3 regions of the Rhizobium changzhiense genome follow, and region 1 is predicted to be linked to each of the others. Evidence: riboswitches for the same ligand, from Rfam matches in the RefSeq annotation. Region 1 holds a riboswitch; each other region holds the start of a gene.
The links. Region 1 has a riboswitch for FMN ahead of G9X68_RS15085 (6,7-dimethyl-8-ribityllumazine synthase). Riboswitches for the same ligand answer to the same signal wherever they lie in the genome.
Positions count from the first base shown of each region.

Region 2: linked by a shared signal. The riboswitch ahead of ribN (riboflavin transporter RibN) and the one ahead of G9X68_RS15085 (6,7-dimethyl-8-ribityllumazine synthase) in region 1 are both predicted to bind FMN.
Region 3: linked by a shared signal. The riboswitch ahead of ribB (3,4-dihydroxy-2-butanone-4-phosphate synthase) and the one ahead of G9X68_RS15085 (6,7-dimethyl-8-ribityllumazine synthase) in region 1 are both predicted to bind FMN.

Region 1 is NZ_JABFCQ010000002.1:1,154,471-1,164,101, forward strand. It holds gene G9X68_RS15045 (ABC transporter ATP-binding protein) at 1-677, opposite strand, end outside; gene G9X68_RS15050 (FecCD family ABC transporter permease) at 686-1,723, opposite strand; gene G9X68_RS15055 (FecCD family ABC transporter permease) at 1,720-2,724, opposite strand; gene G9X68_RS15060 (ABC transporter substrate-binding protein) at 2,744-3,712, opposite strand; gene G9X68_RS15065 (adenylate/guanylate cyclase domain-containing protein) at 3,862-4,968, opposite strand; gene G9X68_RS15070 (hypothetical protein) at 5,255-5,479, shown strand; gene G9X68_RS15075 (GCG_CRPN prefix-to-repeats domain-containing protein) at 5,696-6,004, opposite strand; gene G9X68_RS15080 (SRPBCC family protein) at 6,190-6,636, opposite strand; FMN riboswitch at 6,879-7,020, shown strand; gene G9X68_RS15085 (6,7-dimethyl-8-ribityllumazine synthase) at 7,099-7,533, shown strand; gene G9X68_RS15090 (VOC family protein) at 7,706-8,395, shown strand; gene G9X68_RS15095 (hypothetical protein) at 8,428-8,637, opposite strand; gene G9X68_RS15100 (cytochrome b) at 8,676-9,209, opposite strand; gene G9X68_RS15105 (MarR family winged helix-turn-helix transcriptional regulator) at 9,190-9,631, opposite strand, start outside.
Region 2 is NZ_JABFCQ010000001.1:126,165-135,795, forward strand. It holds gene G9X68_RS00655 (hypothetical protein) at 1-137, shown strand, start outside; gene G9X68_RS32255 (hypothetical protein) at 620-832, shown strand; gene G9X68_RS00660 (glutathione peroxidase) at 944-1,492, opposite strand; gene G9X68_RS00665 (hypothetical protein) at 1,626-1,979, opposite strand; gene G9X68_RS00670 (class I SAM-dependent methyltransferase) at 2,145-2,750, shown strand; gene G9X68_RS00675 ((R)-mandelonitrile lyase) at 2,860-3,261, opposite strand; gene G9X68_RS00680 (aldo/keto reductase) at 3,497-4,483, shown strand; gene G9X68_RS00685 (esterase-like activity of phytase family protein) at 4,559-6,757, opposite strand; gene ribN (riboflavin transporter RibN) at 6,853-7,761, opposite strand; FMN riboswitch at 7,845-7,999, opposite strand; gene hupB (DNA-binding protein HupB) at 8,123-8,398, opposite strand; gene lon (endopeptidase La) at 8,605-9,631, opposite strand, start outside.
Region 3 is NZ_JABFCQ010000002.1:753,085-762,715, forward strand. It holds gene G9X68_RS13050 (sugar ABC transporter ATP-binding protein) at 1-960, shown strand, start outside; gene G9X68_RS13055 (SDR family oxidoreductase) at 983-1,771, shown strand; gene G9X68_RS13065 (SDR family oxidoreductase) at 2,038-2,820, shown strand; FMN riboswitch at 3,014-3,164, shown strand; gene ribB (3,4-dihydroxy-2-butanone-4-phosphate synthase) at 3,291-3,926, shown strand; gene G9X68_RS13075 (SDR family oxidoreductase) at 3,992-4,759, opposite strand; gene G9X68_RS13080 (DMT family transporter) at 5,089-5,997, shown strand; gene mobA (molybdenum cofactor guanylyltransferase MobA) at 6,019-6,648, shown strand; gene mobB (molybdopterin-guanine dinucleotide biosynthesis protein B) at 6,645-7,166, shown strand; gene G9X68_RS13095 (hybrid sensor histidine kinase/response regulator) at 7,098-9,263, opposite strand; gene G9X68_RS13100 (ATPase domain-containing protein) at 9,238-9,631, opposite strand, start outside.

The DNA of each region.
Region 1 (9,631 bases):
AGTTCGCGCGGCGCGCCGTCAAATCTGAGCTGCCCCTTTTCGAGCAGCGAGATGCGGTCGCTGACGGCGATTGCTTGGTTGATATCGTGGATCGCCATGACGACGGTAACGCCCTTTTCCCGGCTCAGGCGATGCACCAGGTCAAGCACTTCGACCTGGTAGCCGATATCGAGGAAGGACGTCGGCTCATCGAGCAAGAGGATCTCCGCTTCCTGCGCAAGGGCGGCTGATATCCACGCCCTTTGCCGCTCTCCCCCGGACAGTTCCCGAAGACTGCGATCGGCAAGTCCTGTAAGTCCGGTGCTTTCAAGCGCCCATTCGATCGCCTTTTCGTCGCCACTGTCATAGGAGCGGAACAGGCCGACATGCGGATAGCGGCCTTGCCGTGCGAGCTGGGCGACGGTCATCTCGTCGGGTGCGGTTGGCTGTTGCGGCAGGAAGGCGAGCCTTCTCGCCAGCATGCGGCGCGACATCGAGGCGACTGCAACGCCGTCCAGCGACGCCTTGCCCTTCGCCGGTTTGATCAGACCTGCCAGCGCATGCAGCGCCGTGCTCTTGCCCGAGCCGTTCGGGCCGATCAGCGCCCGTATCTCGCCCTTTTCAAGCGAAAGCCTGAAGCTGCTGAGAGCCTTTCGTTGGCCGTACATCACCGACAGGTCGGAGCAGGACAATGGCATTTTCGGCCTCACATGGTTTTGCGCAGCAGCGCGAGCAGAAGCGGCACGCCGAAAACAGCAGTGACCACCCCGATCGGGATTTCCTCCGCCTGCCCCAGCAACCGGCCGGCGAGATCGCCGAGCGTGACGATGATGGCGCCGAGCACGATCGTCAGGGCAAGCGACAGGATGAAATTCCTTCCCGCCAGGAAGCGGGCGAGATGCGGGACGATGAGACCGACGAAGACGACCGGACCCACGGCACCGACGGCGCTCGCCGCAAGCACGCAGGAAACGATCAGAACGACCGAAAACTGCCTGCGATAGGAAAGCCCGAAGGACCGGGCGACGGGCGCATCGAACTGCAGCAGCATCAGCGGACGGTAGATGACCGGCAACATGGCCAGTCCGGCGATCGTAAACGGCAGCAGGAAGAGCGCGTGATCCCAGCTGCGGGCGTAAAGGCTGCCCGAAAGCCATTCGAGAATGATCTCGATGCGGGCCGACCCCCATCCCGCGATGAGGCCGATCGCCAACGCATGCAGCACCGCGCCGACCGCCACGCCGCAGAGCGTGATGCGCAGGGCACTCAAGCCGAGACGAAAGGCAAGCAGATAGATGACGCCGCCGGCGAGCAGACCGCCGGCAAGGCCCGCAGCCGGCAGCCATGCGACCGGGAGTTCGGCCAGCGTGTTCGAACCGGGCTGGAAGACATAGACGGTGAATAGCAGGAAGATCGTCACCGACAGCGTCGCCCCCTGCGACACGCCCATCAGCGACGGATCGGCAAGCGGATTGCGGGTGATGGTCTGCAGCAGATATCCCGCCAGCGAAAAATGAATGCCGGCCAGAATGCCGGTGACAATGCGCGGCAGCCGGATATCAAGGATGATGGAACGCGCTTCGGATGAGCCACCGCCCATCAGCACGGCCGCGACATCCCCCAGAGGAATGTCGGCGACACCGAGGAAGATCGCGGCGGCAAGCGACAGAATCGCCAATGCAGCCAGCGCCGGAAACATCCATAGAGCCGCGGAAGCAGCCGGCATGGAGGCCGGGGCGCTCATCGCGTCTCACCTGCAAGGGTCAGCTGTCCGCGCTGGACGAGGTAAATGAAGACGGGACCGCCAAGCAGCGCGGTGATGATGCCAACCGGCAGCTCGCGCGGAATGGCGACGCTGCGGGCGACAACGTCGGCGACCGTGACGATCAGCGCACCGAGGGCGGCGGATAATCCGATCTCCCACCCGGTGCCCCGAGGCTTGATGAGCCGGGCGATATGCGGAGCGGCAAGGCCCACGAAAGCGACCGGCCCGGCGATAGGCGCCACGCCCGCGACCGGGATGACAGCGAGAATAAGGATGAGCGGTTTCCACAGGCTGAGCTGCAGCCCCATGCCGGCGGCCGCATGGTCGCTCAGCATGAACATGCCGATCACGCGCCGGAAAACGAGCGCACCGACGACACCGGCAATCGTCCAGGGCAGCATGTAGAAGAGGTGCGACCAGGTGCGCCCTTGGAAGCCGCCCGCAAGCCAGAAGAGCAGCGATGCAGATTGCGGGCCGGTCAGCAGCAGCACATAGGTGGTGATCGCTCCGAGGAAGAGCGAGATGCTGACGCCACCGAGCGCAAGCTGCAAGGGCCGCCCCTGCCCGCCGCGCGACACCCAGAATGTCACCGAGGCAGCCGCAAGCCCGCCAGCAAGGCCGATGAAGGGATAATAGACAGGCGACAGCCAGGGGACGAACACGAAACAGCAGACGATCGGCGCAACCGCCCCCGATGTCACGCCGGTGATGCCGGGGTCGGCAAGAGGATTGCGCGTCAACGTCTGCAGCACGTAGCCGGAGACGGCGAGCCCCGCCCCGCCGGCTGCCGCCGTCAGGCTGCGCGGCAGGCGTAGCGTCCAGACCAGAATGGATTCGATTTTCCCGTCAGGCGCCAGAAGCACGCGGACCGCAGTCTCGATCGAAAGCGGCTTTGCACCGACCAGTAACCCAAACATCACCGCCAGCGTGGAGGCGGCGACGATGAGCCCTATAGCCAGTGTCGATTGCCGGGGGCCCATCACAGGTCTTGTGCTGAGCTTAATTCTGCAGTTCGGCGGGAATCAACTTGGCAGCTTCCGCCCTCACATCAACGGCCGGGAACGTGTCGGGATAGAGATAATGTGCCGCCTCGCGCAGAACGATCTCGCGGGCAATCGGACCATTGGTCTCGACCCACTGGTCGCCGACATAGAAGACCCGGTTGTTCTTGACCGCCGACAGCTGCGACCAGATAGGATTGCTCTCATGCGGGCGATCCGGGCCGGAATCATAGACAAAGATGACCTCGGGGTCCTTCTCCAGCATGGTTTCGAGGCTGAGATCGATACCGAACTCGCCGCCCGGGGTCTTCGGCCCAGGAATATTGTCGCCGCCAATCGCCGCCACGATCGAGGCCGACGTGTTTTCCGTGTGAAAGGCGAAAGGCGTTGCGCCGCCCCACATGATCATGAAGCGCGGATGAATATCCTTCGGCGCCTTGGCGGCAAATTCTGCAAGATGCTTGCGGAAATCGGTATTCAGCTGCTCGCCGCGTTCAGGCTTGCCGAGCAGCTTCGAAAGTGCGGCGGTTTCGCTGTAGCTCTCTTCGAGCAGTTCCATATTGTAAGCGACATAGGGGGCGATGTTCTGTAGCTGCGCCGCGTTGCCGACCGTATAACGGCGGATCGCGATGATAAGATCCGGCTTCGCCTCGGAGAGAAGCTCGAGATTGGGCTTGGCGCGCTGGCCGATCTGCTTCATATCAGAGGTCAGACCAAGCAGGAAGTCTGGCTCGCGACCCGCCGTCATGTAGGTGCTTGCGACCGGCTTGATGCCGAGCGCCAGGGCGACGTCATCGGCGAAATAGGAAATCGAGGCAATGCGCTGCGGCTGTGCCGGGACTTCGACGGTGACGCCGCGGTCGTCAACGATCAAGACTTTTTTGCCCTCTTCGGCCTGAGCGGCCCCTGCCATCAGAATTGCAGACAGCCCCAGAGCAGAGAAAAATGTGCGTGCGTATCGAGTCATGTGTGAAACCTCCCGTCCAATGTGCGGACAGGCTTTAGCCAAAAAAGCGGAGTTTCACAATCATGATTCTCTTGCACGCTTCCGGCATTGGACAAAGTTGCGGCCGGCAGGAAAACGCCCCATATACGGCACCCGGTCTGCCTTGCGGCTCAATTTTCCGGCAGGGTGAAGACCGCGCAAGGCTGGGCAATGCCGCGCAAGCTGTGCTCTCCGAGCGGCATCAGGGCCGTCGCCGTATTCGCTGCAACCGCGCCCGAGATCAGCACGCTTCGGCCGAGCGGCTTGCACAGTCCTTCCAGCCGGCTGACGAGATTGACGGCGGGGCCGATGGCGGTAAAGTCCAGCCGGTCGGCTGCGCCGATATTGCCCCATAGGATCTCGCCGAAATGCAGCGCCGCGCCGAAGGGCAGCGGCGCCAGCCCCTGCGCCTGGCGTATCTGGTCGAGATGGGCCATGCCGGCACGGCTGGCAGCAACCGCCCTGAGGGCTGCCTCGCAGGCTTCCCGGTCTCCGTGGCCCACCCTTCCCGCATCGTCGGAAGCGCCCATGACCGGAAAGATCGCCAGCACACCGTCGCCCATGAATTTCAGCACCTCGCCGCCGAAGGCGTGCACGGCGCCTGCCACACGATCGAACCAAGCGTCCAATGTGGCGATCATCGCATGCGGCTCGGTCACCTCCGAAAGCGCGGTGAAATCGCGCAGATCGGCGCAGAGAAGAGCGGCACGGATGGTCTCGCCGGTGCCGCGGGCAAGCTCGCCGGCTTGCACCCGGGCGGCACTACGCCGGCCGAGATAGGCTTCGAGCAGGGCTGCCCGCGCCTCCCGCGCCGCGAGCGCTGCGAGCGGTGCGGCGGCAAAACGCGCGACCTCGCGCAGCCGGTCGGCTTCGGCCGGAGCGAATCCGCCGGCCCCTGCCCCGTTGTCGATACCCGCCCAGCCGAGCATAGGACTATCCTGCGAAGGCCCTCTTCGCTCCTCCCATACCGGCCCGAGCGCGGTCAGCCAGTCGCGCCCGGCCTCGCTCTGCGGAGCCGCGGCAAAGGCCAGCGCCTCGATGACCGCACCGGTCTCGGCTCGCCACAGCCACGTCCGTCGCGCAATAATCGGATGCGGCACCGAAAGCGTCAGCGCGCCGCCGGAAAGCGCAAGGCCGTCGGCCAGCAGCCGGCGCCCGAGCTCGGCCAGAAACCGTTCGGGACCGGGCGAGGCTCCGGCCTCGTCAACCAGCCAGGCAAGGGGAGATGGCAAATCCATACCGTGATCATGGCACGCCCTGCGGTGCAGCCGCAAGGACATCCCAGGGGTGTCGACAAACCGACATCCCGCACGTCCGTCAGGACGCCTCTCGAGGCATTCGTCAGGACATTTCCATCGATCAGCCTGTTGTCTCGAGCGCGTCCGCCCGCAGACGCCCGACATTGACAGCACGCCCCTGTCGAAAACCATTCACCGCGGTGGAAAACGAAAAATAGACACTTTAAACTTGCGCCGCTTTGATTCCATTATAAGGTCGTTCGTCATCGTGTGATTGAGGGGTGCGATGGGTACGATATTCTGGCCGAAAGATCCGCTGGATGGGAATGACATGACGCTGCTGACGTCGATCCTTCGGCGATGGTGCGAAAGATATCAGGTCGAGCTGACCGCGGACGAGAGCAGCCGTAAGGCGAAGGAACTCGTCGAATGGTTCGAATTCGGCGTCAAGGATCCCATAGAGCTCGAAGAACTGATCGACGACAAGTACTGGCTCGTCAGCAGGATTTGAGCATATCGGACCAATCCGGAGAACGCTGCCAGGCAGCGTCGGCGAAGCGTTTCATCAGAAAAGGCCGGGCGAAAATCGCTCCGGCCTTCGTCCATCTCCATCTAATGCATGTCGCCCAAAAGTGTGCAGCGGTTTTGGGACAACGACATGCATAAATCAAAGACTTAAAGCGCGTCGCATGACGCCGGTTTGACGCGACGCGCTTTAAGCGAGACGTTAGTAATCATCCCGCCAACGGCGGTCGCGATCCCAGCGCCTCTCATGGCGCCAGCGCGGGCCATCCCAATCCCGGTGACGCCGCTCCCAGCCCCAGCGAGGCGGACCACCGTAGAAAGCTACCGGCGGTGGGCGGCGCCAGTTTCGCCGGCATTCGCCCCAGCGCGTCAGATGCCAGCCGCGACCGCAGGCGTAGTCGACCTTTGTGATATTGCTCTGGACATTGATTGTCCCAATCGGCATCGCCTGCGCTGTGCCGAACGAGAGGCTGCCAGCGAGCAAGGCAGCCGCGATAGAAAGTGCCTTCATCGAGAACTCCATTTCAATCCAGCCGTCCATACCTTATGACCGCCAAATTGAACTGGAGATGAACTGCGCGTTCACGTTTGCGGGAGAAAAAGAAGCGCTTCCGCACGGCCGGTCCGAACGCTCGCCGACCGCTGTTGTCGCAACGGCAAGCGCTTCAGAGCCGCCCCGCCGCCCGCAAAAATTGTTCATGTCCTGCCGTAAAAAGGATCGGGACCCGGATCGCGACCCGCGGCGACCTCGGTCAGCCGTCCGAGATAATGTGCCCAGCCCTCCGCATGGCCGGCGCATTGCTCGGCGCTCGGCAGGCCGCTATGGGTGAGCTGCAGCAGCGTTCCGCCTCCCTGTTCGATCAGATCGATCTCGACCAGGCTCGACCCCGGCGGCACCACCTCGCTGCCGTCCCAGCCGAAGCTGTAGGCAAGGCGATGAACCGGCACCACCTCTCGAAACGAGCCGCGCGCAAAGCGGGCGCCGGTAACGTTGACGAGATAGAGCCCGCCTGGCTGCGGCTCGACCTGCGCCTCCGTTCCCATCCAGCGCAGGATCTTTTCCGGGTCGGTCATCAACGCGAACACCGCGGCCGGCGGCGCCGCGATATGCGCCTCACGGTGGACGACGAATGGGTCTTGCATCTCTCTCTCCCATGGTTTCCACGGCCCTGCCCGTCGCCGGTGGAGACGGCGCAGCCTGTCCTGCCGTGCTATTCTGACGTGACTGTCCTCACGCACAGCATGTAGGCGCAAGCCCATCCTCCGCAAGAGGGCTTGCCCGTCGCGATCGACCAACACACGAAATCGCCGCGGGACCCCGATCCTGCATTGGTCGCGAAGCATTTCGACCTATTGCCAGCCCGTCACCTTCCCCCTATTGTTCGCGCCGTTCTCAGGGCGGGGTGCAAGTCCCTACCGGCGGTATGCAATTAGATTGCGAGCCCGCGAGCGCCTTCTCAGGAAGGGTCAGCAGATCAGGTGAGATGCCTGAGCCGACGGTCATAGTCCGGATGAAAGAGAACGTGCGTTCCTGCCGCCCTTGCGGCTGTCGGGGACGTTCGTGATCGCCTTGGGTGATGTGTCTGTTCGCCAAAGGAGATTACCGTGACACCCACCCGCTATGCCTTCGTCAAAGCCAGCTGGCACGCCGACATCGTCGACCGCGCCCTTGATGGCTTCCATCAGCTTATTCCGCCCGAGCAGATCGATGTGTTCGATGTTCCCGGCGCATTCGAGATGCCGCTGCTGTCGCGCGATCTTGCGGCAACCGGACGCTATGCCGCTGTCGTTGCCGCCGCCTTCGTCGTCGACGGCGGAATCTACCGTCACGAATTCGTCGCCCAGGCCGTCGTCGATGGGCTGATGCGCGCCGGCATGGATACCGGTGTGCCGGTGCTGTCGGTTTCGCTGACGCCGCATCAGTATCAGGAAACCGAGCACCACAAACAGATCTACCGCGCACATTTCGTCGAGAAAGGGCGTGAAGCAGCAAAGGCGGCTCTGACGATCGGCAAAACCCGCGCCGCTCTCGCTGCGTGAAAGCGGCTCGACGAGCAGAAGAACAACAGCCGATGAAGACGGCGGGGTCAACCCGCCGTCGACCACTCAATACCGATAGAATAATTGATTCGACGCCCTCACCGCGCTGTGGTCCACTGGCGGTGACATGTATCGCCATTCTTAACGCATCCAAAACCCCAAGGAGCTGAAGATGAGCAATGCAATGCGCAGCGAAACCCCCATTGAAACCCCGAGAACACAGCCCGTCGACACCAAGCTCGAGGTGGTCGTCATCCCCGTTTCCGACGTCGACCGCGCCAAACGTTTTTACGACGGCCTGGGTTGGCGGCTCGACGCCGACTTCGCCAATGATGCCGATTTTCGGGTGATCCAGTTTACGCCGCCGGGCTCCGGCTGCGCGATCATCTTCGGCAAGAACGTCACGGCCGCCGCCCCGGGTTCCGCCCAGGGGCTCTATCTTATCGTCTCCGACATCGAGGCCGCCTGCCGCGATCTCATCGCCCGCGGCGTCGAGGTCAGCGAAGTGTTCCATGACGCGGCCGGCGTCTATGCCGGCAAGGACGAACCATACCTGTTCGGGCGGCTCCGCATTGCCGGCCGCGATCCCGATCACCGCAGCTATCGCTCCTTTGCCTCCTTCAAGGATCCCGATGGCAACGGCTGGCTGTTCCAGGAAGTCACCACGCGCCTGCCAGGACGCATCGACGCCGACGGGACGACATTCACGACCTCGACCGATCTCGCGTCAGCTATGCGCCGTGCGGCGACCGCGCACGGTGAACACGAGAAGCGAAACGGCGGCAAACACGACGAGAACTGGCCGGACTGGTACGCCGAATACATGGTCAGCGAACAGGCCGGCAAGCAGCTGCCCTTGTAGGCAAGGGCGGCGGCATCACGCAAACGGTGACATCATTTGAGAGGCGTCTCGGCGGCAACGGCGCGGCGCTTCATCGCGCCTTCTTGGTGCACAGCGGTCACTATACCGTCGAGCCGGTCCCGCTGATCGTCGATCGTCGAATTGGGCGTGGCACTGGTCAGCTCCTTGCCGGTTTGGCGATCTGCGTCTCCTGCGTCAGACCCGAACGCAGTCGCCCGATAGATCTTCAAGAATGCAGACATCAGACATCGAGCCATTAGAGATCGACCGCGGCGGGATCTCAGCCGCCATACCACATCCGCCGCAGCAGGTGATCGCCGCGGACAAACTGGTGATAGAGCGCGGCACCGGCATGGAAGACCAGCAGGCCGACAAGCAGGAAGGCGCCGAACCCATGCGGGCCACGCGGCGGATAGGCGGTGAAATCAGGCAGCGTGGCGCCGGCGGCCCCGAAGATGGCGGGAGCAGCGCCACTGAGGATCATCATCCCGATGCCGCTGGCGACCATGCCGAGAATGAAAATGCAGAAGGCGACGTGGACAAAGCCTGCCAGGCGCTCCTGCCAGCGAGGCAATGCCTGCGCCGGCGCAGGCTTGCGATCGAAACGCCACCACCAGACAATGCGAAGAGCCGTGAGAAGCAGGACGACGACGGCCATCGGAATGTGGAAACGCAACAGCCCGGCCTTGGTCGCGGCGTCCATGGCGTTGGCGGCCCGGAAGCCGGAGCCGAGCAGTGCCAGGATCAGAACCGCACTCAGCCAGTGGATCGAGACCGCTATTGCGCCATAGCGATCAGGCCTGCTCTTCAACATCTCCATGTCCTTCCAGTTTGTTGCGCAGCGCCTTCATGACGGCATGCGTGGTTTTGAGATCCTCGACCTGAAGCCCTTCCGAGAGCATGTCGACCCACGGGGCTTGCAGGCGCATGGCGATTTCATATGCCTGGTTTCCCTTGTCCGTCAGCACGACGAGTTGTGCCCGTCGGTGGTGCGGGTTGGGTTGGAACGCCAGAAGCCCCTCCTTCTCCAGATCGTTGACGATACGCTGAACGTTCTGGCGGTTGGCGCCCATGTCGCGCGCCAGCCACGCGACCGGCTGCGGCCGGCCTGCCGTGGCGACTGTGCCGAGGACATGCCAGCGGGCGCTGGTCAGGCCGAGCCCGTCGACGAGCTTGTCGCCCGCGTTGATCATCCGGTTGTTGAGCCGGAAGAGATCCAGAATAAGGTCGGTCAAG
Region 2 (9,631 bases), on a different contig from region 1:
CCATCAGCCGATTCCCCGCGTCTTTCAGAGACAGCGGTCAAAGTGGCGATAAATATACGTTTTCGTTTTTCCAAAACCGCGTTTCATTTATGAGCGGCGCCCGATGCGCCTTCTCATTTTCTCTGACGCAGATGTGACCATGTGATTGGGGTGATGGGCACGCCTTGCCGTCTGGCGGGCACTCATCGCCACCATCTCATCGCTTCGGCAGTTCTGGATTCACCGCCAACACCAGCCGCGAATCGTCCGCCGTTAGATCCGACGCAAAGCGAAGCGGTGATCGTTGCTAAATCCCACCCGCCGCCTATCGGTTCGTCACGACCCTCCCTATCGGGTGAACCGGCTGGCCGATGCCCCCGTGCGGCGGCACGCCACGGTCCGAGTTGTGGGCAGGACTGCGTTCTCTAGGCGGCATCCGGCAAGACGTTCCGGCGCAGCAAGGCTGCGCCCGGCGGCTTCAGATGCGCGCCGTCCGAAAGCCAGCGCTCCATAAAACGGACTACTCCCAGCCGCCGCACCACCTCCTATTGGGCGAATGGATAGAGGCCAGCAAAAGTGGGAGAATTCGTCGCCCGGAAAGTCTCCGCGCTTGAAGGTTCATCACGCCTGGAGGTGTGCCATGAGGACCCTGCGCTCCGCATTGACGCTGTGCATCACGATTGCCCTTGGCACGCCAAGTGCCATATACGTCGCCCTGCCCGGATATGCATTCAAGACGAATCCGCAATGCCAGCGCCACGAACCAAAGACGAAATTCGACAAGAGGTGCGACTGGCCGAGAGTGGGCTTCAAGGACTTTACGCCCCCGCTTGTGACCGTGCTTGGGATCTGAGGATCTTGGAACGGCACCGGATGCGTTTTCTCATTTTCTCCGACTGAGATGTGAGAGCGTGATCGGGGTAATGAGCATCCCGTTGTCCGGTGGGTGCTCATCGCCCACCATTCATCCCTTCGCCAGTTCTTTATCCACCGCCGAAACCAGCCGCGAATCGTCTGCCGTCACATCCGGCGCGAAGCGGGCGGCGACTTTGCCGTCGCGGCCGATCAGAAATTTTTCGAAGTTCCAGAGGATGTCGTCTTCGTCACCGCCTGTCATGCCGTGGGATTTCAGGCGTTCGCGCATCGGGCCGTCGCCCGTCGTCGCGACACCCGATTTGGTCAGCTGCCGATAAAGCGGGTGCTGGGCCTCGCCCTTGACCGAGATCTTCGAGAAGATCGGGAATGTGACGTCGTAGGTGCTGGTGCAGAAATCGAGGATCTCGGCGTCGGTGCCGGGCTCTTGGCCCTTGAAGTCGTTGGCGGGAAAGGCGGCGATGACGAAGCCGCGCTCGCGCTTTTCCCCATAGAGCTTTTCCAGTCCCTCATATTGGACGGTCAGCCCACATTTCGAGGCGACATTGACGACCAGGAGCACCCTGCCCTTGTATTCGTTCAGCGTGGTCTCGCGACCATCCACAGTCTTGACCGGGATATCCAGCACATTGCCCGTCACGGGAACCTCCAATTTCGTAAGGATATGTTTCGCCCAAGCTTAGCAATATCGCCGCCGTTGTCATCAGCGTCGGGATCAACTTGGCTTCCACAGGACGCCGGTGCGGCTTCCGGCCGCACCGGGCCTCAGCACCTCAGGCGGGAGACGTTTCCTTCACGTCGTCGAGCAGGAAGTGCACGACGAGATAATCCGTCTTGTAATGGCGACCGCTGTCCGACACGGAATCGACGCTGCCACCGTCCTTCGGGTGCCAGGCATGGTAATGGGGATTGGTGGTGATCAGGGTGATGGCCTTGCCATCTCTTTCGCCAAGCCGGAAGCGCATCTCGGCGAGCGGCCAGATCCGCTCGTAATCCTGCATGGTGATTCGCGCCTTCAGCGCCTTCCGCTGCAGCGGCGCTTCGCCGGCCTCGGCTGGTGTTTCCAACATCACCTCCTCAGCGCTGCTGATGATGGCGTTGAATTCTTCAGGCCACATGCGTCTCATGAAATCGCTCCTCCCGAGGCTTTTTCGTCAGTTCACAGATGGAACTTAGCGGTTTGTCCGAAAGAAGCAAATTCCTGTCATGCGGTTGTCATCGGTGCCGGCTGCTCCTACCTTCCCCTCGAACCGCATCAGGGCCGTCAGTCGCCCGCAATCCTGAGATCAGAGATGAAGACACGTGAAGACAGGCAGGCGCTCCGGGCGAGCATGCCGCGCACTCCGCTCAGCGCCCATCATATGGAAAACGCCCGTCTGCTGCCGGACCGCGGCGAGCTGCTCTACCGGATCCCAAATGGCGGCATCGGCGTCGAAGTGGGGGCAGCCTTCGGCGAATATACGGCGGAGATCCTGGAAAAGAATCGCCCGGCGCAGCTCTATCTCATCGATCCCTGGTCGATGGATCGCTACAGCTCCGGGCTTGACGCGATCCACACGAATTTCGCCGCCGAGATCGAGGCCGGCCGGCTGCATCTGATGCAAGGCACGTCGCTCGACAAACTTGCCGAATTCGAGGACGATTTCCTCGACTGGGCCTATATCGACACCGACCATTCCTTCGAGCTCACCTGGCAGGAGCTGCTGCTCTGCGAAAAGAAAGTGAAGCGGACGGGGCGCATTGCCGGGCATGATTTCTGCACCGGCAATACGGTGAAGCCGATCGTCTATGGCGTCGTCGAGGCGGTCACCAAGTTCTGCAAGGATTACGGCTGGCAATTCGAGTTCCTGACGGTCGAATCGCACGCGCATTTTTCCTATTGCCTGAAGAGGCTCTGATCAGTCTAAAGCGCGGCGCGATCTTTCAGATTCGCTTCACGCGCTTTAGGCCTTTGGTTTTGCGCATGTCTTTACCGCAAAACCGCTGCACACTTTTGCGTGACATGCTTTACGCTTGGCCGGAATATTGCTCGTCGCTGACCTTTTCCATCCAGTCGACGTGATTGCCGTCCAGCGCCTCATGAATGGCGATGTGCGTCATCGCCGTATCCGGGGCAGCACCGTGCCAATGTTTTTCGCCCGGCGCGAACCAGACGGTATCGCCGGCACGGATTTCGCGGATGTCCCCATCCCAACTTTGGGCGAGACCCTTGCCTGATGTCACGATCAGCGTCTGGCCGAGCGGATGCGTATGCCAGGCCGTCCGGGCGCCGGGTTCGAAGGTGACGGAGACCGCCCTCGCCCGGGCCGGCGCCGGCGCTTCCATCAGCGGATCCTGGCGAACGGCGCCGGTGAAATAGTCGGCCGGTGGCTTCGTCGAGGGGCGAGAGCCGACGGGTTTGATCTCCATGATCTTTCCTTTTCCATCCATGCGGTTGAAGCCTTGTAGCAGAACGATATTTCATCGGGGCGACCAATCAAAGCCGGATCGACAATTGCCGCAAAGTCACCCGGCTGATAGTGCCAGTGTCTTTCATCAGCGCGTCGCATCTTGCTTGAATCATGCGACGCGCTTTGGCTCTTTGTTTTTATGCATGTCGTTGTCCCCGCACACTTCCGGGCGACATGCAGTAGGAAGGATTTTCATGAAACACCATGCTTTTGGCCGCATGCCCTTCACCGTCACCAATGTCGGCTTCGGCGCCTGGCAGATTGGCGGCTCCTGGGGCGATATCAGCGAGGCGGACGGACGCGCGGCACTGAATGCCGCCCTCGATGCCGGCATGACCTTCATCGATACGGCTGACGTCTATGGCGACGGCCGCTCGGAAAAGATCATCGCCGACGTGCTGAAGACGCGCAGCGGCGAACGGCCGATGGTCGCCACCAAGGCGGGCCGCCGCCTCAACCCGCATGTCGCGGAAGGCTATACCAAGGCTAATCTTGAAGGCTTCATCGACCGCAGCCTCACGAATCTTGCCGTCGACAGCCTCGACCTCGTGCAGCTCCATTGCCCGCCGCGCGACGTGCTTTACCAGCCCGAGGTCTTCGAGGGCCTGAGCGAACTGCAGAAGGCCGGCAAGATCAAAGGCTACGGCGTCAGCGTCGAAAAGGTCGAGGACGGCCTGAAGGCGATCGAATATCCCGGCGTCGTCAGCATCCAGATCATCTACAACATCTTCCGTCAGCGCCCCGATCACCTGTTCTTCCAGGAAGCGCGCCGCAGGAATGTGGCGATCATCGCCCGCGTGCCGCTCGCCAGCGGTCTTCTCTCCGGCAAGATCACCCGAGACACACATTTTGCCAGCGACGACCACCGCAATTTCAACCGCAACGGCGAAGCCTTCGATGTCGGCGAGACCTTTGCCGGCGTTCCCTTCGAGGTCGGCCTGCAGGCGGTGGAAGAGGTGCGCAAGCTGGTGCCCGAAGGCGCGACCATGGCCGCCTTCGCGCTCCGCTGGATCCTGATGAGCGATGCCGTCACCGTCGTCATCCCCGGCGCCCGCAATCCCGAGCAGGCCAAGGCCAACGCGGCCGCCGCCGACCTTGCGCCGCTTTCGGCCGATGTCATGTCGGCAACGCGCGAGATCTACGAGCGGCTGATCGCGCCGCATGTGCATCAGCGCTGGTAGGCATCCAATACTCCGAAACGAAAAAATGGCCGGGTTTTCGCCCGGCCATTTTCATGTGGTGGAACCGTCAGAAGCTCAGTTCGTGCCGACCAGGTCGACCGGGAAGAACAGGGTCTCGCCGGAGGAATCGCTGACGCCGTCATTGTCGGTGACTGCGTAAGGTTTGCCCGATGCGTCGAAGGTGAAGCCTTCGAGCTTGTCCAGGACATAGCCATGGGTCGCGGTCTTGAGCTCACCGAGGAAGTCATGGGCTTCGGTTTTCTTGACGACCGGCAGCTCGGCCCCGAGCTTGGCGGGCTTCAGCTCCGAAATCGCGACCTTGTAGAGCTTCTTCAGCCTAGCCGCATCGCCGACGAGGTTGTCACGCTCGATGATGTAGACGCTGTCGCCCTGGGCAGAGATTTCCGACAGACCGACCCAGCCGCTTTCCGTCTTGTCGAGCGGATAGCGAACGGCACCCCATTCCTTCTTCTTCGGATTGTAGGAGACGAGCTTGACGAAGCCCTTCTCGTCGTCGCCCCACTCGCGCTGGACCGCCATCCAGAGCGTGGTGTCGTCGCCGGTGCCGACAATGGTCACGCCTTCGAAGCCGTAGCGGATTTCGTTGGCGACGAGCTCCTTCGGCAGGGCGATCTCAGCCTTGATGTCGCCCTTGGCATTGACGTTGTAGAGCGCGTGCGGAACGAGACGCTCGCTATAGCCTTCCGAGGCGAGCCAGAAGGAGCCGTCGGCGGCAGCCGCAATGCCTTCGATGTCGAGCTTCTGGGCCGGGGCGCCGTCACGCTTGACGACGAGGGCGTCGGTGACGACGGCCGGCTTCTTGCTGGCGTCGATCGTGTAGATCGTCGGCTGCGAGCCCAGAACGCTGTCGCTGACGGCGTAGAGCATGCCCGGCTTGCCCGGAACGGCAGCGAGACCCGAAAGGGCTGCGAAGCCGATCGGATTGCCGTCCTTTTCGGCGGAGACGATCTGCGGATAGGCCTTCTCGCCTTCCGAGCGCTCGTAGATCATCACATGCGAACGCGCGCCGCCGTCCTTGCCGAGATCGAGCTCGTTGGCGGTCGCAAGAAGATTGCGGGCGGGAATGGCGATCGCGCCTTCCGGCGAAATGCCTGATGGAAGCAGCTGGACGAGTTCGGGATCGGCGCCGGTATCCTTATAGACGCCGACGACCGAGGCGCGCTCGGCGAGCAGGAAGAAATATTGCTCATCGCCGAACTTGGCGGCTTCGAGGCCTTCGGGCTCGACGCCCTTCGATCCAGAGCGGCTTTCCGGATAGTGGCCGATATGGGCGACGGCGCGTTCGAAGGATGCGCCCGATTCGTAGAGAAGCTTGCCCGTCTTGTCGAAGATGGTGAAGCCGCGCGAGCCGCCCTGGTAGTCGCCTTCATTGGCGACGACGAGGCGGTTGTCGTCCAGCCACTTCACGGCGTCCGGTTCGCGCAGCACGCCTTTGGCTTCGCCTGAGAATTTCAGGGCGCCGTCACGCTTGGTGTCGATACCGGTGAGATCGACGCTGCCGGCGGAGAAATGCGTCTTCACTTCAGCCGTGTTGGCGTCGATGATGACGATCTCGTTATTTTCCTGCAGCGTCAGGGCAATCTCGTTCAGGCTGTTGAAGGCGACGAATTCCGGCTCCGGATCCTCCGGGGCGACGCCGGCAAGCCCGGTCAGCGCCACGTGCTTGATGGTGCCGCAATCGACAGTGCCGTTCTTGAGCTGGAAGACGACGAGGTCGCCGGCCGGCATCTGCGGGATCTTGCCGTCATTGACGTCTTCGTCGCGCTCGTTTTCGATTGCGATGGTGCCGAGCGTCCTGTCCTTGTTGAGGGCGATCGAATCCGGCTGGCCGCCGAGATCGCACGTGTTTTCGATCTTCTTGGTCGCCACGTCGACGATCGCGAGGCGGCCCGAGGGCTTGGCCTTGCTTTCGGAGGTGTTGACGGCAACGAGCGCCTTGCCGGCGCTCGAGGTGACCGAGGTCGGCTCGCCGTCCATCATCAGCGCGCCACCGGCCTTGGGGGCCTTGGCATCGGTAATGTCGATAAAGCCGATCGCGCCGAGCGGGCTGTCGCTATAGATCAGCGTGTTGCCGTCGTCGGTCGCGGTGATGATTTCGGCGGAGCTCACCGAAAGCTTGTCCTTGTCAACAGGCAGGTTCTCTGCGACCGGGAAGGACGCGATGCGGTTGAAAACCGGCTCGGCCGCGGCCGGAAAAGCAACGGATGCGAGAAGCACGGCAGCAAGCGCTGCCTTGCGCGATGAAATTGTCATGAAATCCCCCATGTGTCGAACATTCGAAACATGAGTTTTCTGCGGGAGCGGCATGACAAAGGCATGACAGATGCGGCATTTTGCGTCAGATCATGTCAGGCGAGTTTCCGCTCCCGGCGCATCTCGTTTCGCATGATGAACAGCGAAGCAGACAGGATGAGAGCAGCTCCCAGCCAGAGGTAGCCCGCCGGCGCATAACCGAAGAACAGCCAACCGGCCAGCACGTTCAACGGCAGCTTCAGATCGTCAAACGGCTGGACGTAGGCGGCATCCGCTGCGGCATAGGCAAGCGTCAGGAAATACTGCGCTACGGCAGTCAGCAGCCCCGCCAGCAGGAACAGGGCAAGGGTTGCGCCCGTCGGCACTGCAAAGCCTGCCGCAAGCGCCAGCCCGCCATTTATCGGCGTCAGCAGAACGAGCAGCCAGACGGTGATCGTCTCCGGCCGTTCGATCCCTGTCAGGCTCTTGGTGATCAGCGACGAGGCGCCCCACAGCAGCGCCGAAAGCACAGGCAAGAGAGCCGCCCAACCAAAGCCGTCCGACCATGGCTGCAGGATGATCATCGCCCCGGTGAAGCCCGCCGCCGTCGCAGCCCAGCGGGCCGGGCCGACGCGCTCACCGAGGAAAAGCCGGGCGCCCAGAATGATGAAGAAGGGCGAGGTCATCACCAGTGCGATCGCCTGCCAGATCGGCACTGTGGCAAGGCCGGCGACCCAAGCCTCGACGCCAAGCGCGGCAAGCACGACGCGCGCGAGGTGACGCCAGGGATAGCGCGTCCGCATCGCCGCAAGGCCGAGCCTCTTCAGGAACGGCAGAGAAAACAGGAAGGCGAAACCATATTGCCAGAAGGCTGCCGAGGCCGAGGGGAAGGCAAGCTTCATCGTCAGCCATTGGGTGACGACGTTGAGAAGCGAAAAAGCAATGCCGGCAAGGACCATCCAGAGTGCACCGACAACGGCACGGGACGGCGAGACTGCAAGGGAAGTCTGATTCATGTCTTTCATCCAGAACAGGGACCAACATAAATCAGGACGTATGAACCCCGACCAAGCGACACAGGGCAACCCCTGCCCTTCGCATGGCCGACACTCATTCTCTTCCATCCGGACTTTAACCGTCGGCTCCGGAATTGCACCGGATCTGCTGACCCTTCCTCCGCATGGGCGCGGAAGGAGGCGCTCGCGGGCTCAGGCCGAAACCCTTACCGCCGGTGGGGAGTTTCGCCCCGCCCTGAGAACAGAAATGTCGTAGATCAAAGCCCGCGCTGCGGCAATACCTGCCAAACGCAAAAGGGGTCCGGCAAAGCCGAACCCCTCCCAAATCCTGCACAACCGGTCTCGTTTCCGGCTGGTGGATAATCTCAGATCAGCCGTTGACGGCGTCCTTCAGGCCCTTGCCGGGCGTGAATTTCGGCACGTTGCGAGCCGGAATGTCGACTTCAGCGCCCGTCGACGGGTTACGGCCCTTCGTTGCGGCACGATGAGAAACGGTGAAGCTGCCGAAACCCGCGAGGCGGATGTCGCCCTTGTTCTTGAGTTCAGCCTGGACAACGTCAAAAACCGCGTCAACAGCGGAAGCCGCGTCAGACTTCGTCAGTCCTGCCTTTTCGGCTACTGCGGACACGAGTTCATTCTTGTTCATGTTTCCACCCCTTTCTAAATGGTATGAAACGACTCAAAAGTAAGCTAGGCGCAGAATAGGTTTCATCAGGCCCGCCGAAAACCCAAAAGCCCTGCAAATCAAGGAAAAGCAAGCGTCTACATGACGTTTTCACAAAAAAGGCTGACGTTTCCGCCAGCCTTTTTCCGTGTTTTGCGCCAATTGGGCATAAATGTGGCAAAGGCCACTCAATGCGCTATGGTTGCGCCTGTCTCGTCGAGGCCTTCGACCGATGTGATGACCGGCGTTTCCACCGTACCGTCCCATTCGATCGGCTCCGGCCGCCGGATCAGTGCGTGCTTGATCACCTCGCCCATGCGGGATACCGGGATGATCTCCATATTGTTCTTCACGTTGTCAGGAATCTCCGCCAGGTCCTTGGCGTTTTCCTCCGGAATCAGCACCTTCTTGATGCCGCCGCGAAGCGCTGCGAGCAGCTTTTCCTTGAGACCGCCGATCGGCAGCACACGACCGCGAAGGGTGATTTCACCGGTCATGGCCACATGCCTGTCCACCGGGATACCGGTCATGATCGAGACGATCGCGGTTGCCATGGCAACGCCGGCCGAAGGGCCATCCTTCGGCGTCGCACCTTCCGGCACGTGCACGTGGATATCGCTCTTGTCGAAGCGCGGCGGCTCGATACCGAAATCGACGGCGCGCGAGCGGACATAGGAGGCCGCTGCCGAGATCGATTCCTTCATGACTTCCTTCAGATTACCGGTGACCGTCATGCGGCCCTTGCCCGGCATCATCACACCTTCGATGGTCAGCAGCTCGCCACCGACTTCCGTCCAGGCAAGACCGGTCACAACGCCGACCTGATCCTCGCCCTCGGCTTCGCCATGGCGGAAGCGCGGGACGCCCAGATAGTCGGAGATGTTGGCGGCCGTCACGTGAACGGCCTTCGTCTTGCCCTTGATGATCTCGGTGACCGCCTTGCGGGCGAGTTTCATCAATTCGCGTTCGAAGTTGCGGACGCCGGCTTCGCGGGTGTACTGCTGGCTGATCGCCATCAGGGCGTCGTCGCTGACCGAGAATTCTTCCGGCTGCAACGCATGTTCCTTGATGGCCTTCGGCAGCAGGTGCCGCTTGGCGATTTCGCGCTTTTCATCCTCGGTGTAGCCGGCGATACGGATGATCTCCATGCGGTCCATCAGAGGCGCTGGAATGTTCAGCGTATTTGCCGTCGTGATGAACATCACATCCGACAGG
Region 3 (9,631 bases), 400 kb from region 1:
GGCGCCGAGACGGAAGCTCTCTTCGAACAGGTTCGGAAGCTTCGCTCAGAAGGTGTCGGCATCGTCTACATTTCCCACCGCATGGAAGAGATCAAGCAGATCACCGACCGGATCGTCGTTCTTCGCGACGGCGAGCGGGTGCAAGAATTCTCAGACAGCGCGACCCCGGTGCGAACGATCGTCGAGAGCATGGTTGGACGCCCGCTTGACCGCTTGTTCCCCGCCCTGCCCGTTCCGACAGACCGACCGGTACTTGAGGTATCCGGGCTGAGTTCGCCGGAAAACTCGTTCCGTAATGTTACCTTCGAGGTGCGGGCCGGAGAAATTCTCGGGATCGCCGGATTGGTCGGCGCCGGCCGCACCGAACTGGTGCGTGCGATTTCGGGAGCAGACCCAATCAGTGCCGGTTCGATCAAGCTGGAAGGCGAGGAACTCAGGCTGCGCGATCCGGCGGACGCGATCGCCAAGGGTGTCGTGATGGTTCCGGAAGACCGCAAGGAGCAGGGGCTCATCGTCGGGCACCGGATCAGCGAGAACATTATCTACGCCAATCTCGACAAGCTGGGCGGGCGTTGGATTACGCCGCGCGTCAAGCGCTCGTTTGCGGAGAAGGCAGTTGCCAAGTTCGGCGTAAAGGGCCGTGCGGAGCAATATGCCTCGGACCTGTCCGGCGGCAACCAGCAGAAGGTCGTCATCGCGAAGTGGCTGATGCGCGATCCCAAGGTCGTCGTACTCGACGAACCGACGAGAGGCATCGACGTCGGCGCCCGAGCGGGCATCTACGACATCATCGTCAATCTTGCCAAACGGGGCGTGGCGGTCATCGTCGTAAGCTCGGACCTCGAGGAGGTTCTCGGAGTTTCCAATCGCATTCTCGTGCTTGCCCAAGGCAAACAGGCAGGCATTCTCAATCGTGACGAGGCGAATGACGTTTCGGTCATGGAGCTAGCCACTATCTAAACAGACAGAGAAAGGAAGAGCGGTGTCCGACATCACTCTGAACGCCCCGAAGCTTTTCGATCTCAGCGGCCAGGTTGCCATCGTTACCGGAGCCGGAAGCGGCATTGGGCAGCGCATTGCCATCGGCCTTGCGCAGTGCGGCGCCGACGTGGCGTTGCTCGACCGCCGAACCGACGACGGACTGGCCAACACGGCCGAACATATTCGCGCCGCCGGCCGCCGCTCGATCCAGATCGCGGCTGACGTCACCAGCAAAACCTCCCTTGCAGATGCCGTGGCACGCACCGAAGCGGATCTCGGCGCGTTGACGCTGGCCGTCAACGCCGCCGGCATCGCCAACGCCAACCCGGCGGAAGAGATGGAGGAGGATCAATATCAGACCCTGATGGACATCAACCTCAAAGGCATATTCCTGTCCTGCCAGGCCGAGGCTCGCGCCATGTTGAAGAATGGACGCGGCTCCATCATCAACATCGCTTCCATGTCCGGTGTGATCGTAAACCGCGGGCTGAACCAAGCGCATTACAACGCCTCCAAGGCGGGCGTGATCCATATGTCGAAATCTATGGCGATGGAATGGGTCGACCGCGGCATTCGCGTCAACACCATCTCCCCCGGATACACGGCAACGCCCATGAACACCCGTCCGGAGATGGTCCACCAGACCAAGCTCTTCGAAGAACAGACGCCGATGCAGCGCATGGCAACGGTCGACGAGATGGTCGGTCCGGCGGTGTTCTTGCTGTCGAATGCAGCCAGCTTCGTGACCGGCGTCGATCTTCTCGTCGACGGCGGCTTCTGCTGCTGGTGACAACTGGAAAAATGAACGGTCTCGCTTCCTCCCTGGCTGAGATCGAGGCGCTGAAGGGACCAACGGGCAAGACGGTGTGCGATATCGTCGTCTTGCCCGCCCTTCACGCCGAATGAACGGGCGGAGGGCTCGGGGCATCGTCATCGGTGCTCAAGACTGCCTGAATTCGCCGAGATCTCGGGCAACCGCTTGAGCTCCAATAATGATCGCAGGGTAGATCGCGCCGAGATTTGCTGTTTATCGACGGATACCGGGAAGGAAAGAGCATGAAACGCTTTGAGCAAAAGACTGTCGTCATTACCGGAGGCAGCCGCGGCATCGGCGCGGTGATCGCCAGGCGCTTTGCGCGCGAAGGCGCCAATCTTGTCGTCTCGGCCAATGAGGATCTGGTCCACGGCGTTGCCGATGGGATCCGTGCCGAAGGCGGCAGGGCGATCTCCTTCATCGGCGACGTCACCGACAAGGCGAGCGTCACCGCCCTCTACGATGCCGCCGAGAGGGAATTCGGCGCGGTCGACGTCTCGATCCAGAATGCTGGGGTCATCACCATTGCCCGCGTCGAGGACCTGACCGAAAACGAGTGGGACAAGGTCATGGCCGTCAACACAAAGGGCGTTTTCCTCTGCGCTCAGGAGGCGATTCTTAGAATGCGCAAGCACAAGCGCGGAGGTCGCATCATCAACACCGCCTCCGGCCAGGCGCGCGACGGCTTCATCTACACGCCGCATTATGCCGCCTCGAAAATGGGCGTCGTCGGCATCACCCAGAGCCTGGCCAAGGAAGTCGCGACCGAGAAGATCACCGTCAACGCCTTCTGCCCCGGTATCATCGAGACTGACATGTGGGCCTATAACGACCAGGCCTGGGGCAAGCTGCTCGGCAACTACGCTCCCGGCGAATTGATGAAGGAATGGGTCGAGGGCATCCCGATGAAACGGGCCGGCTCCGGCGAAGACGTCGCCGGCCTGGTCACCTTCCTCGCCAGCGATGACGCCGCCTATATCACCGGCCAGACGATCAATGTCGACGGCGGGCTGATCATGTCCTGACACAGGTCGCCCAAAACTGCGCAGCGGTTTTGGGACAACGACATGCATGGAAAGATCAAACCACCAATGAAGCGCGGAAGGCGACACGGTCGTCGCCTCCGTGTGAACAGTGTGTCCATCGGCGTTAGGGCAGCTTTGCATTTTCGCCCGGTCGAGTGACCTTGCCATCCGCCTGTGTTTGATCCTATCTTTGAAATGTTCTCAGGGCGGGGTGCAATTCCCCACCGGCGGTATCAGGAGCAATCCTGGAGCCCGCGAGCGCTTCCGGCACCTCCTGTCGGAAGGTCAGCAGATCCGGTGAGATGCCGGAGCCGACGGTATAGTCCGGATGGAAGAGGACAACACGGGCAGTCGCACTCCATCCCGGAGTCGGCTGACGTTTGTTCGCCCAAGGGCAGAAGGCTGGCTCACGGATTGAGCCTTGCAGACCATGTCAGCCCGCTGACATAACCCTTGAAAGGCCAGACAGCATGACTATCGCAACAATTGAAGATGCCATATCAGCCATCGCCAGCGGCAAGATGGTCGTCGTCGTCGACGACCAGAACCGGGAAAACGAAGGCGATATCGTGGTCGCGGCCGATGCCGTCACCCCGGAAACAATCGCCTTCATGATGACCCACGCCCGTGGTCTCATCTGCATCGCCATGGAAGGCGAGCGTCTCGATGCGCTCGATATTCCGCTGATGGTGCCCAACAATACGGAATCGCACAAAACCGCCTTCACGGTCTCGGTCGATTATCTCAAGGGCACGACGACGGGCATCTCGGCTGCCGACCGCGCCGCCACCGTCCGCGCCCTCGTCGACGATCGCGCAAAGCCTGACGAATTCGCCCGCCCCGGCCACATCTTTCCGCTGCGCGCCAATCCCCGCGGCGTCCTCGGCCGCCCCGGCCACACTGAAGCCGCCGTCGACCTCGCCCGCCTGGCCGGAAGGATCCCCGCCGGCGTCATCTGCGAAGTCGCCAACGACGACGGAACCATGTCCCGCCTGCCCGAACTCACGCTCTTTGCCGAACGCCACAACCTCCCGCTCGTCACCATCGAGGACCTGGTCGCCTATCTCGACCGCCAGGCAGCAAGAGACATACGCGAAGTCGCCTGATCGGTGCCTTTGTTGCGGCGGCATAGCCCCGCCGCAACTCTGACGACACCTTCCCCTTGCCCGTCCTATGTCCGGCTGATCGAAACCCCGCCATCCGCCAGCATCGCCGTGCCGGTGACGAAGCTCGACATGTCGGAGGCGAGGAAAAGCGCCGCATTGGCGATCTCTTCGGGCTGCGCCATGCGTTTCAGCGCATGCAGCCCCTCCACGAAGGCTAGCACCTCCGGCGTGGCATCAGGCGCGTTGGTGATGCTGGCGGGCGTGTCGGTGCCGCCGGGAAGCAGTGCGTTGACGCGGATCTTTTGCGCTCCGAGTTCGGTGGCGAGCACCTGCACGAAGCCGATCAGACCCGCCTTGCTCGCCGCATAGGCGGCCATGCCAGGCATGCCGACGGTGTGCCCGACGAAAGTCGAGGTGAAGATCAGCGATCCGCCGCCTTTTCCCATCGCCGCCGACTGGTGCTTGGCGCCGAGGAACGCGGCGGTGAGATTGGTCTCGATCGTCTCGCGCCAGCCCTCCAGCGACAACCCGGCGACCGGCCCCATCTCACCGATGATGCCGGCATTGTTGAAGGCGATGTCGAGCCGGCCGAAACGCGAGACTGCCGTCTCGACGAGCCTTGCCTGCAGAGCCTCGTCCCTGACATCGCCGGATATGGCGACGGCCTGACCACCCTCCGCCTCGATTTCGGCGATGACGGCATCGAGCGCGTCCTGCCGCCGGCCGGTAACCACGAGCTTGGCGCCTTCCCGGGCAAAGAGTTTCGCCGCCGCGCGGCCGATGCCGGAGCTTGCGCCGGTGATGATTGCGATCTTATCGTTGAGAAGTGTCATATCGGTCTCTCCTGGGTTGTTGCGATATCTGAGATGCTCAAACTTCAGACGATGCAGCCACCCGTTTCCCGCGCAGCACGAGAAAAACGCCTATGGGCGAACCGGCAGGCGCGACGACGTTTCCCCATCGACGCCGTGATTGCGGCGTCGGAAATAGCGGAATTCGTCTTATAAAACGGGGATTTGCTGGGACTCCCACCCCGATGCCTGCGTTGGCATCAGTGCCGTTGTGCACTGCATGATCGATTTATGCCTGGTGTGACATTCATCCGATTCCCTTCATCCATCTTCGCGACTAAAAGGAGCGCACAGGTAAAGGGAATCTCTTCATGCCGCGGTCACGCAATACTCAGGGCGCCATCTATATGAGCATGGCGATGGCCGGCTTTTCCGCAAGCGACGCCCTGTCCAAATCGGTGGTCGCCTATATGAACGCCGGCGAGATCATGTTCCTGCGCGGCCTCTTTACCAGCCTGCTCGTCTATCTGATCGCCTGGAAAATGGGCGCGCTACGCTCCTGGCGCGTCGTGCTGCAGCCGATGATCATCTTCCGGATCATCTGCGAGATGCTCTCCGCCGTCACCTATATCACCGCGCTCGGCATGATGCCGATTGCCAATGCCTCGGCGATCCTGCAGTCGCTGCCGCTGGTCGTCACCTTCGGTGCGGCGCTTTTCTTCGGCGAGCCGGTCGGCTGGCGGCGCTGGTCGGCAATCCTCGTCGGCCTCGTCGGCGTGATGATCATCATCCGCCCCGGCCCGGAAGGTTTCACTGCCGCCGCCCTCCTCTGCGTCGGTGCGGTGCTGACGACAGCCGGCCGTGATCTCGCCACCCGGAGCATCAGTCCGGAAATCCCCTCGCTGATGATAACCGTCATCACCGCCATGTCAGCCTCCTTCTTCGGCGCGCTGCTCATCCCGGTGCTCGGCGGCTGGCAGCCGGTCAGCGCTACCGCGCTCGGGCATCTCCTGCTTGCCTCTGTACTGGTGCTGGTCGGCTACCAGTCGGTCATCCTCGCCATGCGTACCGGCGAAATCTCCTTCGTCGCCCCGTTCCGCTATACCAGCCTGATCTTCTCCTCCCTGCTGGGTTTCTTCTTCTTTGCCGAAGTGCCTGACAGCTGGACGCTCGTGGGGGCTGCAATCGTCATCGCCTCCGGCCTCTATACGTTCTATCGTGAGGCCAAGCGCCGCGTGTCTCCGATCGCGCAGGAATCCGCGCCGCGCGCGCCGGTCTGAGGAAGGATTTTGAGCAGTGTGATGGCTGACTTCTCGCTCGACAGATCTGACATAGCAGGCGTCGTGTTGGCCGGCGGCCGCTCGCAGCGCATGGGCCGCGACAAGGCGGGCGTAATGCTTGGGGCCGAGAGCCTGCTCCGCCATGTGTTGACCCGCCTCTCGCAGCAGATCCCGCTCGTTGCAGTCAATGCCGATACTGCCGCCGAGGACGTGCCTGTCGTTCCCGACCTTTTTCCCGGCAAGGCCGGGCCGATGGCCGGCATCCATGCGGCCATGGTCTATGCCGCCGGCCTGCCATCGATTACCCATGTCGCCACCGTCTCGGTGGATTGCCCGTTCTTCCCGGCCGATCTCGTCGCCCGGCTGGCGGCAACGGTCGAGCACCCCTCGCAGATCGCCATCGCCGCCTCCGAGGGCCGCAGCCATCCCGTCTTCGGGCTCTGGCCGGTGACGCTGGCCGCCGATCTCGAAACCTGGATCGCCACCGACCAGAAGCGCCGCGTACGCGACTTCCTGTTGCGGCATGACGTTACGGAAGTGGCGTTCCCGCTGCATCCGACCCGCGCCAGCCTGCTCGATCCCTTCTTCAACATCAACACGCCCGACGATCTCGTCGAGGCGGAACGCTGGCTGGAGGCCCTTCGCGCATGACCGCACCGAAAATCTTCGGCATCTCCGGCTGGAAGAACTCGGGCAAGACGGGTCTCGCCGTCCGGCTGGTGACGGAGTTCACCCGCCGTGGTTACAGGATCTCGACGATCAAGCACGCCCATCACGATTTCGACATCGACAAGGTCGGGGCCGACAGTTACCGCCATCGCCAGGCGGGAGCCCATGAGGTCACCATCGTCTCCGGCACACGCTACGCCATCATGCACGAGTTGCGCGGCGCCCCCGAACCTGAGTTCGAGGAGATACTCGCCCGTCTCGCACCCTGCGATCTCGTGCTGATCGAAGGCTACAAACGCGAACCGATCCCGAAGATCGAGGCCCGCCGCCTGGAGGCCGCCAATCGTGAACCGTTGGCGCCGAGCGATCCCCATATCTGCGCCATCGCTGCTGATCATGCCGTTCCGGATACGGCCCTGCCGGTCTTCGATCTAGACGACACAGGCGCCATCGCCGATTTCATCGCTGACATCGTTGGCCTTGGAGAGGCGAGGCATTGAACCACCTGCGTCAATGCCGGATCTAAGAAGCGAAACCGTTTCGCTTGCCATCGCCTTGGCGATTTCCTTGGCGAGCTGAGTCTGATCATAGGGCTTTGCCAATCTCGGAAGATCGATATCGGTACCGGCAGGAAGATCGGCGTAGCCTGTCGCCAGCACGATCGGCAATTCCGGATGAATGTCGCGCGCAGCCTGGGCGAGCTGTGCGCCGGTCATACCGGGCATCGAATAGTCGGTAATGACAAGGTCGAAATGCTGACCGCTGCTGATCAGTTCCAGCGCCTGTGAGCCGGAGTTTGCTTCGACGACCTCGTGGCCGAGATCTTCAAGCATGTCGACCGAACTCATGGCAATCAAGGCATCGTCATCGACGAGCAGAATCTTCAGTCTGGATGCAGCTTGCGGGACGGGCAGCTCCGCCTCGGCTGGCCGCTCGGGGCGCCGTTCGGTCGCCGGAAGCCACAGTTCGGCGGTCGTTCCGACACCAAGCTCGCTGGTCAGAAGAAGTGCGCCATTGAGCTGAACGGCAAGTCCGTGGATCATCGATAAGCCGAGGCCTGTGCCCTTTCCGAGTTCCTTGGTCGAGAAAAACGGATCGACCGCCTTCTTCAATGTTTCCGCGTCCATGCCGGTGCCGCTGTCGGCCACTGCCAGCACAAGATAGGCCCCTTTACCGAGAGCGCCGCCATCGCCGACAACCTCTTCCTCGCGCAGCGATATGGCCAACGTCCCGCCATCCGGCATCGCATCACGGGCATTGACGGCAAGGTTGAGCAGCGCCAATTCGAGCTGGTTCGCATCAACCAGGGCCGGCGGCAGGCTTGTCGGCAGATTGGTTTCGATGCTGATCGAGGATCCGACCGAGCGCTGCAGCAGGTCGTTCATGCCGGAGACTAGCTCGGCCAGATCGACGGGCTTGACCTGCAGATCCTGCTGCCGGGCAAAAGCCAGCAGCCGTTGCGTCAGAGCCGCTCCGCGCCTCGCACCCTGCACTGCCCCCTCAACCAGACGCGTCGCCTTGGCATCTCCGGCAACGTGCTTGCCGAGTAATTCCAGATTACCAAGAACGACCATCAGCAAATTGTTGAAATCGTGGGCGACGCCGCCGGTCAACTGACCGATTGCCTCCATCTTCTGCGATTGGCGTAGCTGCTCCTCGGCTTTTTCACGCTGGGCGACTTCTTCGAGCAGCGTCTGGTGAGCGGCGTTGACCTCCCTCGTCCGTTCCCGCACACGCTCTTCGAGGTTTTCATTGAGGCGTCTCAGATTTTCCTCGATGGTCTTGCGGGCGGTGGTATCGGAACAGACCCCGACGAGTTTCCTCGCGGAACCATATCTGTCGGAATAAAGCTGCGCATGGACCTCCGTCCAATGGAGTGAACCATCCGGCCAGATTGTCCTGTGCTCGATCGAATAGTCGCGTCCGGTATCGATCGTCTCGCGCAGGCGTGCCAGCACAAGATCTCGGTCGTCGGGATGGATGCTTGCGATCAGATCGTCGCGTGTGACATCATCGTCCGGCTTTCGGCCGAAGACTGCCTTGCAGGTGGCCGAGGCAGACAGGGCCATCGAGGATAGCTCCAGCTCCCACGCCCCAAGACGACCGGCTGCAAGCGCCGTCTGCAACCGTCGCTCGCCCTCGCCCAAAGCCTCGAGCTGAGCTTGAGCCTCATATTGGCGCAGGCGCCCTTTTAACGCGGTCCGCGCAATACTGATGAAGGAGGTCGCATGGAACGGCCTTTCCAGGAAAGTGACGTTGCCGAGAACCTCTGAAAGCCTGGCAGCGGCCGGATTTCGTTCAGGTCCGCCGCCGCGCGTGGTGAGCACGATGAACGGTAGATCGGACCAGCTTGGCTGGGCGGAGACCCAGGCAGCAATTGGCTTCAAATCGCTCCAGCGAACGGCCTCTTCGGTCAGCACGCCAACCGCGATCTCATCGTTAAGTAAAGAGGCAAAGACATTCAGGTCGGCAGCCGCGATCGATGATAGGCCGGCTTCGTCGATTAGCGATACCGCCACCTGGGCATCGCGTCCGGCAGGAGTATAGATCAATGCTTTCGGCTTTACGGAGTTAGGAATTGCCGCGATCCCCGCCATCAGTCGACAGGAGCGGCTCTGCGCTAGTGACAAATTCGGGAACGCCGCGAAGCACACCCTGGAACCCGACCAGAGGATCCCCGAACGTCAGCCCCGAACTGTCGATACGATACTCTCGGATTGTATCCTCATGCAGCCCAGTTCTTTTCTTGATCACGGAGACCGCTCGCCGCACCCTCCCCGCGGCCTCGAAGTAGCGCAACAGTATGACTGTGTCCGCAAGATAGGTCACGTCGACAGGCGCCTTCATGTCGCCGACAAGTCCATGCTGTGCAACGGTAAGGAAGGTATTGGCGCCTTGCCTGTTCAAATATTGAAGCAACTCATGCATGTGAAGGATCAGCGAATTTTCATCCGGCATCGATGCT